Regions from separate parts of the Tepidiphilus baoligensis genome, predicted to be linked through region 2. Evidence: riboswitches for the same ligand, from Rfam matches in the RefSeq annotation. Region 2 holds a riboswitch; the other holds the start of a gene.
What was found. Region 2 has a riboswitch for S-adenosylhomocysteine ahead of ahcY (adenosylhomocysteinase). Riboswitches for the same ligand answer to the same signal wherever they lie in the genome.
Positions count from the first base shown of each region.

Region 1: another riboswitch for S-adenosylhomocysteine. It lies ahead of metH (methionine synthase); the one in region 2 lies ahead of ahcY (adenosylhomocysteinase).

Region 1 is NZ_JAAAUB010000001.1:46,243-51,034, reverse strand. Features, by position in the region: gene metH (methionine synthase) at 1-3,117, opposite strand, end outside; S-adenosyl-L-homocysteine riboswitch at 3,170-3,236, opposite strand; gene hemW (radical SAM family heme chaperone HemW) at 3,246-4,391, opposite strand; gene rdgB (RdgB/HAM1 family non-canonical purine NTP pyrophosphatase) at 4,388-4,792, opposite strand, start outside.
Region 2 is NZ_JAAAUB010000008.1:6,829-11,620, forward strand. Features, by position in the region: gene GV368_RS06550 (FitA-like ribbon-helix-helix domain-containing protein) at 1-159, opposite strand, end outside; gene metF (methylenetetrahydrofolate reductase [NAD(P)H]) at 253-1,104, opposite strand; gene ahcY (adenosylhomocysteinase) at 1,122-2,531, opposite strand; S-adenosyl-L-homocysteine riboswitch at 2,604-2,673, opposite strand; gene GV368_RS06565 (calcium/sodium antiporter) at 2,725-3,816, opposite strand; gene metK (methionine adenosyltransferase) at 4,067-4,792, opposite strand, start outside.

The DNA.
Region 1 (4,792 bases), on a different contig from region 2:
CGGCGGGCGCTCGTGCTGCTGTCGCAGGCCGTTCCACACCATGGCGAGCGCATGGCGCGATTCGTCGGTGTAGATCTCGATGTCGTCGCCCAGGCTCGCCGCCGGGAAGAGCCCCCACACCGCGCGCGCCTTCAGCCACCCTTCGCGCACGAGCACCTCCAGCAGGGCGCGCGCCTCGCCATAGACCTGGCGCGCCGTCTCGCCCACCACCGGGTCTTCCAAAATCTGCGGGAAACGCCCGGCCAGATCCCAGGTCTGGAAAAAAGGCCCCCAGTCGATGTAGGGCACGAGTCGCTCGAGCGAAACCTCCTCGGCGAACACGCCGAGCCGGCGCGGGCGCGGCGGTGCGTAGGCCGTCCAGTCGGTGCGAAACGCGTTGGCGCGTGCGGCCTCCAGCGACAGCAAGGTGTAGCCGGTCTTGGCAGCATGCCGCTCGCGGATGCGCGCGTAATCCTCCCGCACCTGAGCGAAGTAGACCTCGCGCTCGCCGGGCGAGAGCAGCGCCGAGACCACCCCCACCGCCCGCGAGGCATCCGGCACGTACACCACCGGCCCCTCGTAGTGCGGCGCGATCTTCACCGCCGTGTGGGTGCGGCTCGTCGTCGCCCCCCCGATGAGCAGAGGTACCGTAAAGCCCTGCCGCTGCATCTCGGCGGCCACGTGCGCCATCTCTTCGAGCGAAGGGGTGATGAGGCCGGAGAGCCCGATCGCATCCGCCTTCAGTTCACGCGCCGCGGCGAGGATCTTCTCGCACGGCACCATCACGCCCAGGTCGTGCACCTCGTAGCCGTTGCAGGCGAGCACCACGCCGACGATGTTCTTGCCGATGTCGTGCACGTCCCCCTTCACCGTGGCGAGCACGAGGCGCCCTTTGGTATGCCCGCCCGTCTTCGCCTTCTCCGCCTCGATGTAGGGCAGCAGGTGCGCCACCGCCAGTTTCATCACCCGGGCGGACTTCACCACCTGCGGCAGGAACATCTTGCCCGCACCGAAGAGATCTCCCACCACGTTCATGCCGGCCATGAGCGGCCCCTCGATCACCGCGAGCGGCCCCTTGCCTTCGACGGCAAAGCGCGCGCGCAGCTCCTCGGTGTCCTCGACCACGTGCTCGGTGATTCCCTTGACGAGCGCATGCTCCAGACGCTTTTCCACCGGCCAGGAGCGCCATTCCTGCACTGCTTCCGCCTTGGCCTCGCCCGTCTGCAGGGTCTGGGCGTAGGCCACCAGCTCCTCGGCTGCGCCGGAGCGGCGGTTGAGCACCACGTCTTCGACGAGCGTACGCAGCCGCGGCTCCAGCTCGTCGTAGATGCCCAGCTGCCCGGCATTGACGATGCCCATGGTGAGTCCGGCACGGATGGCGTGATAGAGAAACACGGTGTGGATGGCCGCACGGACCGTTTCGTTGCCGCGAAAGGAGAACGAGACGTTGGAGATGCCGCCGCTCGTCTTGGCGTGCGGCAGATGTCCGTGGATCCAGCGCACCGCCTCGATGAAATCGACGGCGTAGTTGTCGTGTTCGGGAATCCCCGTGGCGATGGCAAACACGTTGGGGTCGATCACGATGTCCTCGGGCGGAAACCCGTCGGCCACCAGCAGCCGATAAGCGCGCTCGGCGATCTCGATCTTGCGCGCGAAGGTGTCGGCCTGCCCGCGCTCGTCGAAGCACATCACCAGCACCGCCGCGCCATAGCGCCGCGCGAGCCGCGCCTGCGCGAGGAACGTCGCCTCCCCTTCCTTGAGCGAGATCGAATTGACGATGCCCTTGCCCTGCAGGCATTTGAGCCCCGCCTCGATCACTTCCCACTTGGAAGAATCGACCATCACCGGCACGCGGGCGATGTCCGGCTCCACCGCCACCAAGCGCAAAAAGCGCGTCATCGCCGCGACGGAATCGAGCATCGCCTCGTCCATGTTGACGTCGATCATCTGCGCACCGGATTCGACCTGCTGGCGCGCCACCGACAGCGCTTCATCGTACTTCTCTTCGAGGATGAGACGGGCGAACTTCTTCGAGCCGGTCACGTTGGTGCGCTCGCCCACGTTCACGAAGAGCGAATCCGGCCCGATCTCGAAGAGATCCAGCCCCGCGAGCCGCATCACGGGCTTGGCCGGGGGAAGGGGACGCGGCGCGCGACCTTCCACGGCCTGCGCGATCGCCGCGATGTGCGCCGGGGTCGTGCCGCAGCAGCCGCCCACCAGATTCACCCAACCCGCCTCGACCCAGGAGACGATCTCCGCGGCGAGCGCCTCGGGCGTCTCGTCGTAGCCGGTGGGCGAGAGGGGATTGGGTAGCCCTGCGTTGGGATGCGCCGAAACGAAAGTAGTGCAGATGCGCGCGAGCGTCTCCACGTGCGGACGCAGCTCGCGCGCTCCCAGAGCACAGTTGAGCCCGAAAGTGAGCGGGCGCGCGTGCGCGAGCGAAGCCCAGAAGGCTTCCGGCGTCTGCCCCGAGAGCGTGCGCCCGGCCGCATCGGTGATGGTGCCGGAGATCATCACCGGCCAGCGCCGGCCATGCTCCTCGAAGAGGCGCTCGAGGGCGAACACCGCCGCCTTGGCGTTCAAGGTATCGAACACCGTCTCGATGAGCAGCAGGTCCGCTCCGCCCTCCACCAGCGCGCGCGCCGACTCCAGATAATCGGCCGCGAGCGTGTCGAAGTCGATGGCGCGAAAGCCGGGATCGTTCACGTCGGGGCTCAACGACAGCGTCTTCGAGGTCGGACCGATGACGCCGGCCACGAACCGGGGCTTGTCCGGCGTACTGTACTCGTCGGCGAGCGTTCGGGCGAGCCGCGCGGCCTCCCGGTTGATCTCGTAGGCGAGATGCGCCAGACCGTAGTCGGCCTGCGAGGCGCGCGTGGCGTTGAAGGTGTTGGTCTCGATCACGTCCGCCCCCGCTTCCAGATAGGCGCGGTGAATCTCGCCGATCACCTCCGGGCGGGTGAGCACCAGGAGATCGTTGTCCCCCTTGAGCTCCACCGGGTGATCCTGCAGCCGCTCGCCGCGAAAATCGGCCTCGGTGAGACCATACTGCTGGATCATGGTACCCATGGCGCCATCGAGCACCAGCACGCGCTCGCGCAGCAGGCGCGTGAGTTCCTCGGTCCGGTCCGCTTGCATACCTGTTCCCTCCACAAAAAGCAAGACGCCCGTGAAGCCTGGCGGCAGCCGGGCCTCACGAGCGTCGTTGTTCTCTCCGAGCCTGGCGGCGGGACGCCGCTGCAACGCTCCTCGGAAAACCCCGTATTTTACGGCAAGAATTCCTCGAGCAGGGTGTTGAGCAAACGCCAGCCGCGTTCGGTAGGAGCGATGCGCCAGGCAAGCGGCTCGACCAGACCTTGGGCTTCGAGCCGCGCCCAGTGCGATGCGAGCGCATCCAAAGACAGACCCGTGCGCGACGCGAACCACTCCCGTGGCACCCCCGCGTGTAGCCGCAGCGCGTTCATGAGGAACTCGAAGGGCAGGGATTCGGGTACCACCCTCGATTCCTCCTGCACGAAGGGCGCGCGCGCGGCGAGGTAGCGGCGCGGATGCTTGTGCTTCATGCGTCGCACGATGCCGCCGGGCGTGCTGAGCTTGCCGTGCGCCCCCGGCCCCACGCCCAAGTAATCGCCGAAGCTCCAGTAGTTGAGGTTGTGCCGGCAGGATTCCCCTGGCAGGGCCCAAGCCGAGACCTCGTAATGGACGAAACCGGCACGCATAAGGCGATCTTCCACCGCCTCCTCGATCGCCGCCATTTCCTCGTCGGCGGGCAAAGTCGGGGGCGCAGCGGCAAAAGGGGTATTGGGCTCAATCGTGAGCTGATAGCAGGAAAGATGCGTCGCCCCGCCGGCGAGCGCCGTCTCCACGTCCGCGAGCGCCGCCGCCGGGCTCTGGCCGGGCAGGTCGATCATCAGATCGACGTTGACGCGCGCGAAGGTACGCACCGCCGCCGCGAGCGCGGCGCGCGCCTGGGCGCCGTCGTGGATGCGTCCCAGCCGACGCAAGGCGGCATCGTCGAAACTCTGCACTCCCAGCGAGAGCCGGTTCACCCCGGCCTGCGCGTAGGCCGCGAAGCGCGCCGCTTCGAAGGTGCCGGGATTCGCCTCCAGCGTGACCTCGGCGTTTGGCGCGAGCGGCAAACGCCGTCGAATCGCCGCCATGAGCCGCGCAAGCGCTTCGCCCGAGAGCAGGCTCGGCGTGCCGCCGCCAAAGAAGATCGTGTCGACCAGCCGTCCGCCGGCACGCTCGGCCTCGGCCTCGAGGTCTGCCTCCAGCGCCGCGAGGAATTCCGCCTCGGGCACCTCGCCTGCGAGCGGATGCGAATTGAAGTCGCAGTAGGGGCACTTGCGCACGCACCAGGGCACGTGCACGTAGAGCGACAGTGGCACCCGCGCCGGATCGAGCGCGCTCAAGCGCCCTCCCGCGCGAGCCGCGCCCGCAGCCGGCGCAAGGCCCGGCCGCGGTGGCTCAGGCGATTCTTCTCCTCGGGGGCGAGCTCGGCCGCGGTCTTGCCCCATTCGGGCAGATAGAAAAGGGGATCGTAGCCGAATCCGCCCTCCCCGCGCGGCGCCGTGAGGATCTCTCCCCACCAACGTCCCTCGGCCACGAGCGGCAGGGGATCGTCCGCCGTGCGCAGAAAGACCACGCAGCTATAGAAAAACGCCCGCCGCGCCGCGCCTTCCAGGTCCTGCATCGCCGCGAGCAGCGCCGCGTTGTTGCGCGCATCCGACCGGGGCTCTCCCGCGAAGCGCGCCGAGTGCACCCCGGGCGCCCCGCCGAGCGCCGGCACCGCCAGGCCCGAATCGTCGGCGAT
Region 2 (4,792 bases):
CGCGATGCGCCGGCCGAACCCAGGTGTTTCTTCTTCCAGCACGGCGCGGCGCAGCAGACGCCGGGCTTCCTCTTCCACCGAGACGCCGTCTTGCGCGGCACGCCGTTTCAAGGCTGACTCTAGGGTTTCGTCGATCTGGGAGATCGTCAAGCTGGACATGGAAGGCTCCGGTACATGCATCATGCTTTCAGTGTAAGCATCGACCGTCCAGACGGCAAGAAGGTTCGCAGAAGGGGCTCTGCGCAGCAGCGATCAGCTTGCCGCGCACGGGGTCAATCCCAGCGCCTCGGCGATCGCGAGCGTCGGCTCCGCTTGATTCATGGTGTAGAAATGCAGGCCCGGGGCGCCGAGTTGGAGCAGGCGCTCGCACAGGCGAACGAGTACTTCCAGGCCGAAAGCGCGGATCGATTCGGCATCGTCGCCGTAGGCTTCCATCTTCTTGCGGATCCAGCGCGGGATCTCGGCGCCGCAGGCATCCGAGAAGCGGGCGAGCCGCGCGAAACTGGTGATCGGCATGATGCCGGGCACGATGGGGGCAGTGACGCCGCGGCGCCGGGATTCCTCGACGAAGTGGGCGTAGGCGTCGGGGTTGTAGAAGTACTGTGTGAGGGCGCAGTCGGCGCCAGCGTGCATTTTGCGGGCGAAGGCGTCGAGATCGGCCGTGGCGCTCGCCGCCTGCGGGTGGTATTCGGGATAGGCCGCGACTGCGATCCAGAAGTGATCGCCCGTCTCGGTGCGGATGAACTCGACGAGTTCGTTCGCGTAGCGCAGCTCGCCGGGGTCGCGCACGCCGGAGGGGAGATCACCCCGAAGCGCCACGAGGCGGCGCACGCCGAGCGCTTGGTACTGCCGCAGGATCTCGCGGATCTGGGCGCGAGTGGCGCCGATGCAGGAGAGGTGGGGAGCGACGTCGAGCCCGGCGCGGTGCAGCCGCTCGACCACGGCGAAGGTGCGCTCGCGGGTGGAACCACCGGCGCCGTAGGTGACGGAATAGTAGGCCGGGCGCAGGCGTTGCGTGAGGCGCCGGCGCGCCTCCTCGAGCTTGGCTTCGCCCTCCGCCGTCTGCGGCGGGAAGAATTCGACGGAGATTTCGAGCGGCGGCATCGGTCGCTTCCTCACGCTCAGTAGCGGTAATGTTCAGGCTTGTAAGGCCCGTCGACGGGCACGCCGATGTAGGCCGCCTGCTCGGGGGTGAGCCGGGTGAGCTGGACGTTGAGGCGCGTCAATTGCAGCCGGGCGACTTTCTCGTCGAGCTGTTTGGGCAGGCGATAGACGCCCACGGGGTAGCGCTCGGGGTGTGTGTAGAGTTCGATCTGCGCCAGCACCTGGTTGGCGAAGGAGGAGCTCATCACGAAGCTCGGATGCCCCGTGGCGCAGCCGAGGTTCACCAGACGTCCTTCGGCGAGCAGGATGATGCGCTTGCCATCGGGGAAGATGACGTGGTCGACCTGGGGCTTGATGTTTTCCCAGCGGTATTGGCGCAGCGAATCAACGTCGATCTCGTTGTCGAAGTGGCCGATGTTGCACACGATCGCCTGGTCTTTCATGCGGCGCATGTGCTCGTGGGTGATGACGTGGTAGTTGCCGGTGGCTGTGACGAAGATGTCGGCCTTGTCACAGGCTTCTTCCATGGTCACCACGCGGTAGCCTTCCATCGCCGCTTGCAGGGCGCAGATGGGGTCGATCTCGGTGACCCAGACTTCGGCGCGCAGCGCCCGCAGGGCCTGGGCCGAGCCCTTGCCCACGTCACCGTAGCCGCAAACGACGGCGATCTTGCCGGCGATCATCACGTCGGTGGCGCGCTTGATGCCGTCGACGAGCGATTCGCGGCAGCCGTAGAGGTTGTCGAACTTGGACTTGGTGACCGAGTCGTTGACGTTGATCGCGGGGAAGCGCAGCTCGCCGCGCTCCTGCATCTGGTAGAGGCGATGCACGCCGGTAGTGGTCTCTTCGGTGACGCCGCGGATCGCCGCGATGCGCCGCGAGTACCAGGAAGGGTCGCGCTCGAGCTGCGCGCGCACGCGGGCGAAGAGCACTTTTTCTTCGAGGCTCGTGGGACGATCGAGCACGCTCGGGTCGCGCTCGGCCTTGGCGCCCAAGTGCAGGAGGAGGGTGGCGTCACCGCCGTCGTCGAGGATCATGTTGGCATGGCCGCCGTCGGGCCACTCGAAGATGCGGTGGGTGTAGTCCCAGTATTCTTCGAGCGTCTCGCCTTTCTTGGCGAAGACGGGGATGCCCTCGGCGGCGATCGCCGCGGCGGCGTGATCCTGGGTGGAGAAGATGTTGCACGAGGCCCAGCGCACCTGAGCGCCCAGCGCCACCAGCGTTTCGATGAGCACGGCGGTTTGGATGGTCATGTGCAGGCTGCCGGCGATGCGGGCGCCCGTGAGCGGCTTTTGCTCGGCGTATTCGCGGCGCAGCGCCATGAGGGCGGGCATCTCGCTCTCGGCGATGCGGATTTCCTTGCGGCCCCATTCGGCAAGGGAGAGATCGGCGACGACGTGATCGGGGGTAGATACGGCCTGGTTCATCGAAATGCTCCTATTCGGGAACGAGGCCGAGCGGATGCGCAGCTCACCTGCGTCTTCCGTCCGGCCGGAGAAGACGGGTGAGCGCCGTTGAATCTGAACCGAGCCTGGCCCGCGGGGACGGGTTGCAGCGCTCCTCGGTTGCGGGGATTATAGCAAAGGGTCGCGCAGTCGCTTAGGGGCCTCGAACAGCCTGCTATTGGCGGCGCTCGATGGATTGCACGTAACGCACCATGAGATAGACCATGGCGAGCGGCAGGACGAAGGAGAGCATGAGCTGGACGTAGCCTTCGCGCCAGGGGTGGGCGCTCGCGTCCAACCCCAGATGGACGAGGTAGGCGAGGTAGAAGGCGAGCAACAAGGCCCCGTCGCTGCGGCGAATGCCGGCGCCGGAGACGATGATGGGTAGCAGCACCACCGTGGTGCCCAGCATGACCCAGGAGTCGACGTGACGTATCGTCTCGCTCACCAGGATTCCGTGCGGCGCGACCAGGGCGGTAGCGCCGAGCACCGAGAGCAGGTTGAACGTGCAGGAGCCGATCACGTTTCCGACGGCCATATCGCGATGGCCGCGAAGGGCAGCGACGACGGAGGTGGCGATCTCGGGGAGCGACGTGCCTACCGCCACGACCGTGAGGCCGATCACCAGCTCGCTCACGCCAAAGCTGCGGGCGATGCCGGAGGCGGCCCCCACGGCCAGGTCGGCCCCGTAGATGAGGAGCCCCAGGCCGACGAGCACCAGCGCCATCTGCACACCTGCGTGTTCGTCCCAGCGGCTTCGCGGAATGTCGGTGGCAAGCCCTGCTTCTTCCTGGGGCGGGAGGGTGCGCGCTTGGCGCAGTAGAAAGACCGTATAGGCGATCATCGAGGAAAAGAGGATCAGGCCATCGAGGCGGCTGAGGATGCCGTCGAAGGAGGTGGTGCAGAACAGGGCGACGGCACCGAGCAGCACGGGGATTTCTTGCCGCAACAGTTGAGAGTGAACCTGGATATGCCCGATGATCGCGGTGACGCCGAGGATCAGCAGGATGTTGGCGATGTTGGAGCCGACCACATTGCCGAGCGCAAGATCGGGCGCCCCGCGCAAGCCTGCACCGACCGAAACGGCGAGTTCCGGGGCACTGGTGCCGAAGGCGACGATGGTGAGCCCCACGACCAGGGGGGAGATGCCGAATCGGGTTGCGAGGCGCGCGCCGCCGCGCACGAGCCATTCTGCACCCAAGGTGAGCAACGCGAGTCCGGCGAAGAGCAGGACGAAGTCGAGCAGGAGGGAAGCGTCTGAGGACATGGAGGCGGATTGTATCCTGGCAAATCTCCCGTATGGCACCGGGAAAACCTGATGATGGGTTCGAAAAACTTTGCGGACGCACCTCGTGCGGGCTGCGAACAATCTCCTGCGCGGCTGCCTGGCGACGTGTTTCCGTGCTCGGATGCTTGCCCATCGCCTCGGATGGGGGAGGCATCCTTACGCTAGGCGCGTTGCCTGCAGCCGCTTGCGGCGATGATCCGCGGCGCCCGCATGGGGCGTCCGTGAAAGGTCACAGACCGGCGTCGGCGCGCAGCGCTTCGGCTTTGTCGAGCATTTCCCAGGTGAACTCGGGCTCCTCGCGGCCGAAGTGACCATAAACGGCGGTCTTGGAATAGATGGGGCGCAGCAGGTCCAGCATCTCGATGATGGCGCGCGGGCGCAGGTCGAAGTGTCGGCGCACGAGGGCCTCGATCTTCTCGTCGGGGATCTTGCCGGTGCCGAAGGTCTCGACCATGAGGCTCACGGGGCGAGCCACGCCGATGGCGTAGGCGATCTGCACTTCGCAGCGATCCGCCAGACCCGCGGCCACGACGTTCTTCGCCACGTAGCGCGCGGCGTAGGCCGCCGAGCGGTCGACCTTGGAAGGGTCCTTGCCGCTGAACGCGCCGCCGCCGTGATGCGCCGCACCGCCATAGGTGTCGACGATGATCTTGCGTCCGGTGAGGCCGCAGTCGCCGTGCGGGCCGCCGACGACGAAGCGCCCAGTGGGATTGATGAGGTATTTGATGTCGGGGGCGCGTAGCTCCGGCGGGATGATCGGGTGGATGATCTCCTCGATCACCGCTTCGCGAATCTCGTCGTAGGTGATGTCCGGGTGGTGCTGGGTGGAGAGGACCACGGTTTCCACCTGGGTGGGTTTGCCGTCTACGTAACGCACCGTCACCTGGGATTTGGCATCGGGCCGCAGCCACGGGAGCCTGCCGTCCTTGCGCACTTCGGCCTGGCGCTGCATGAG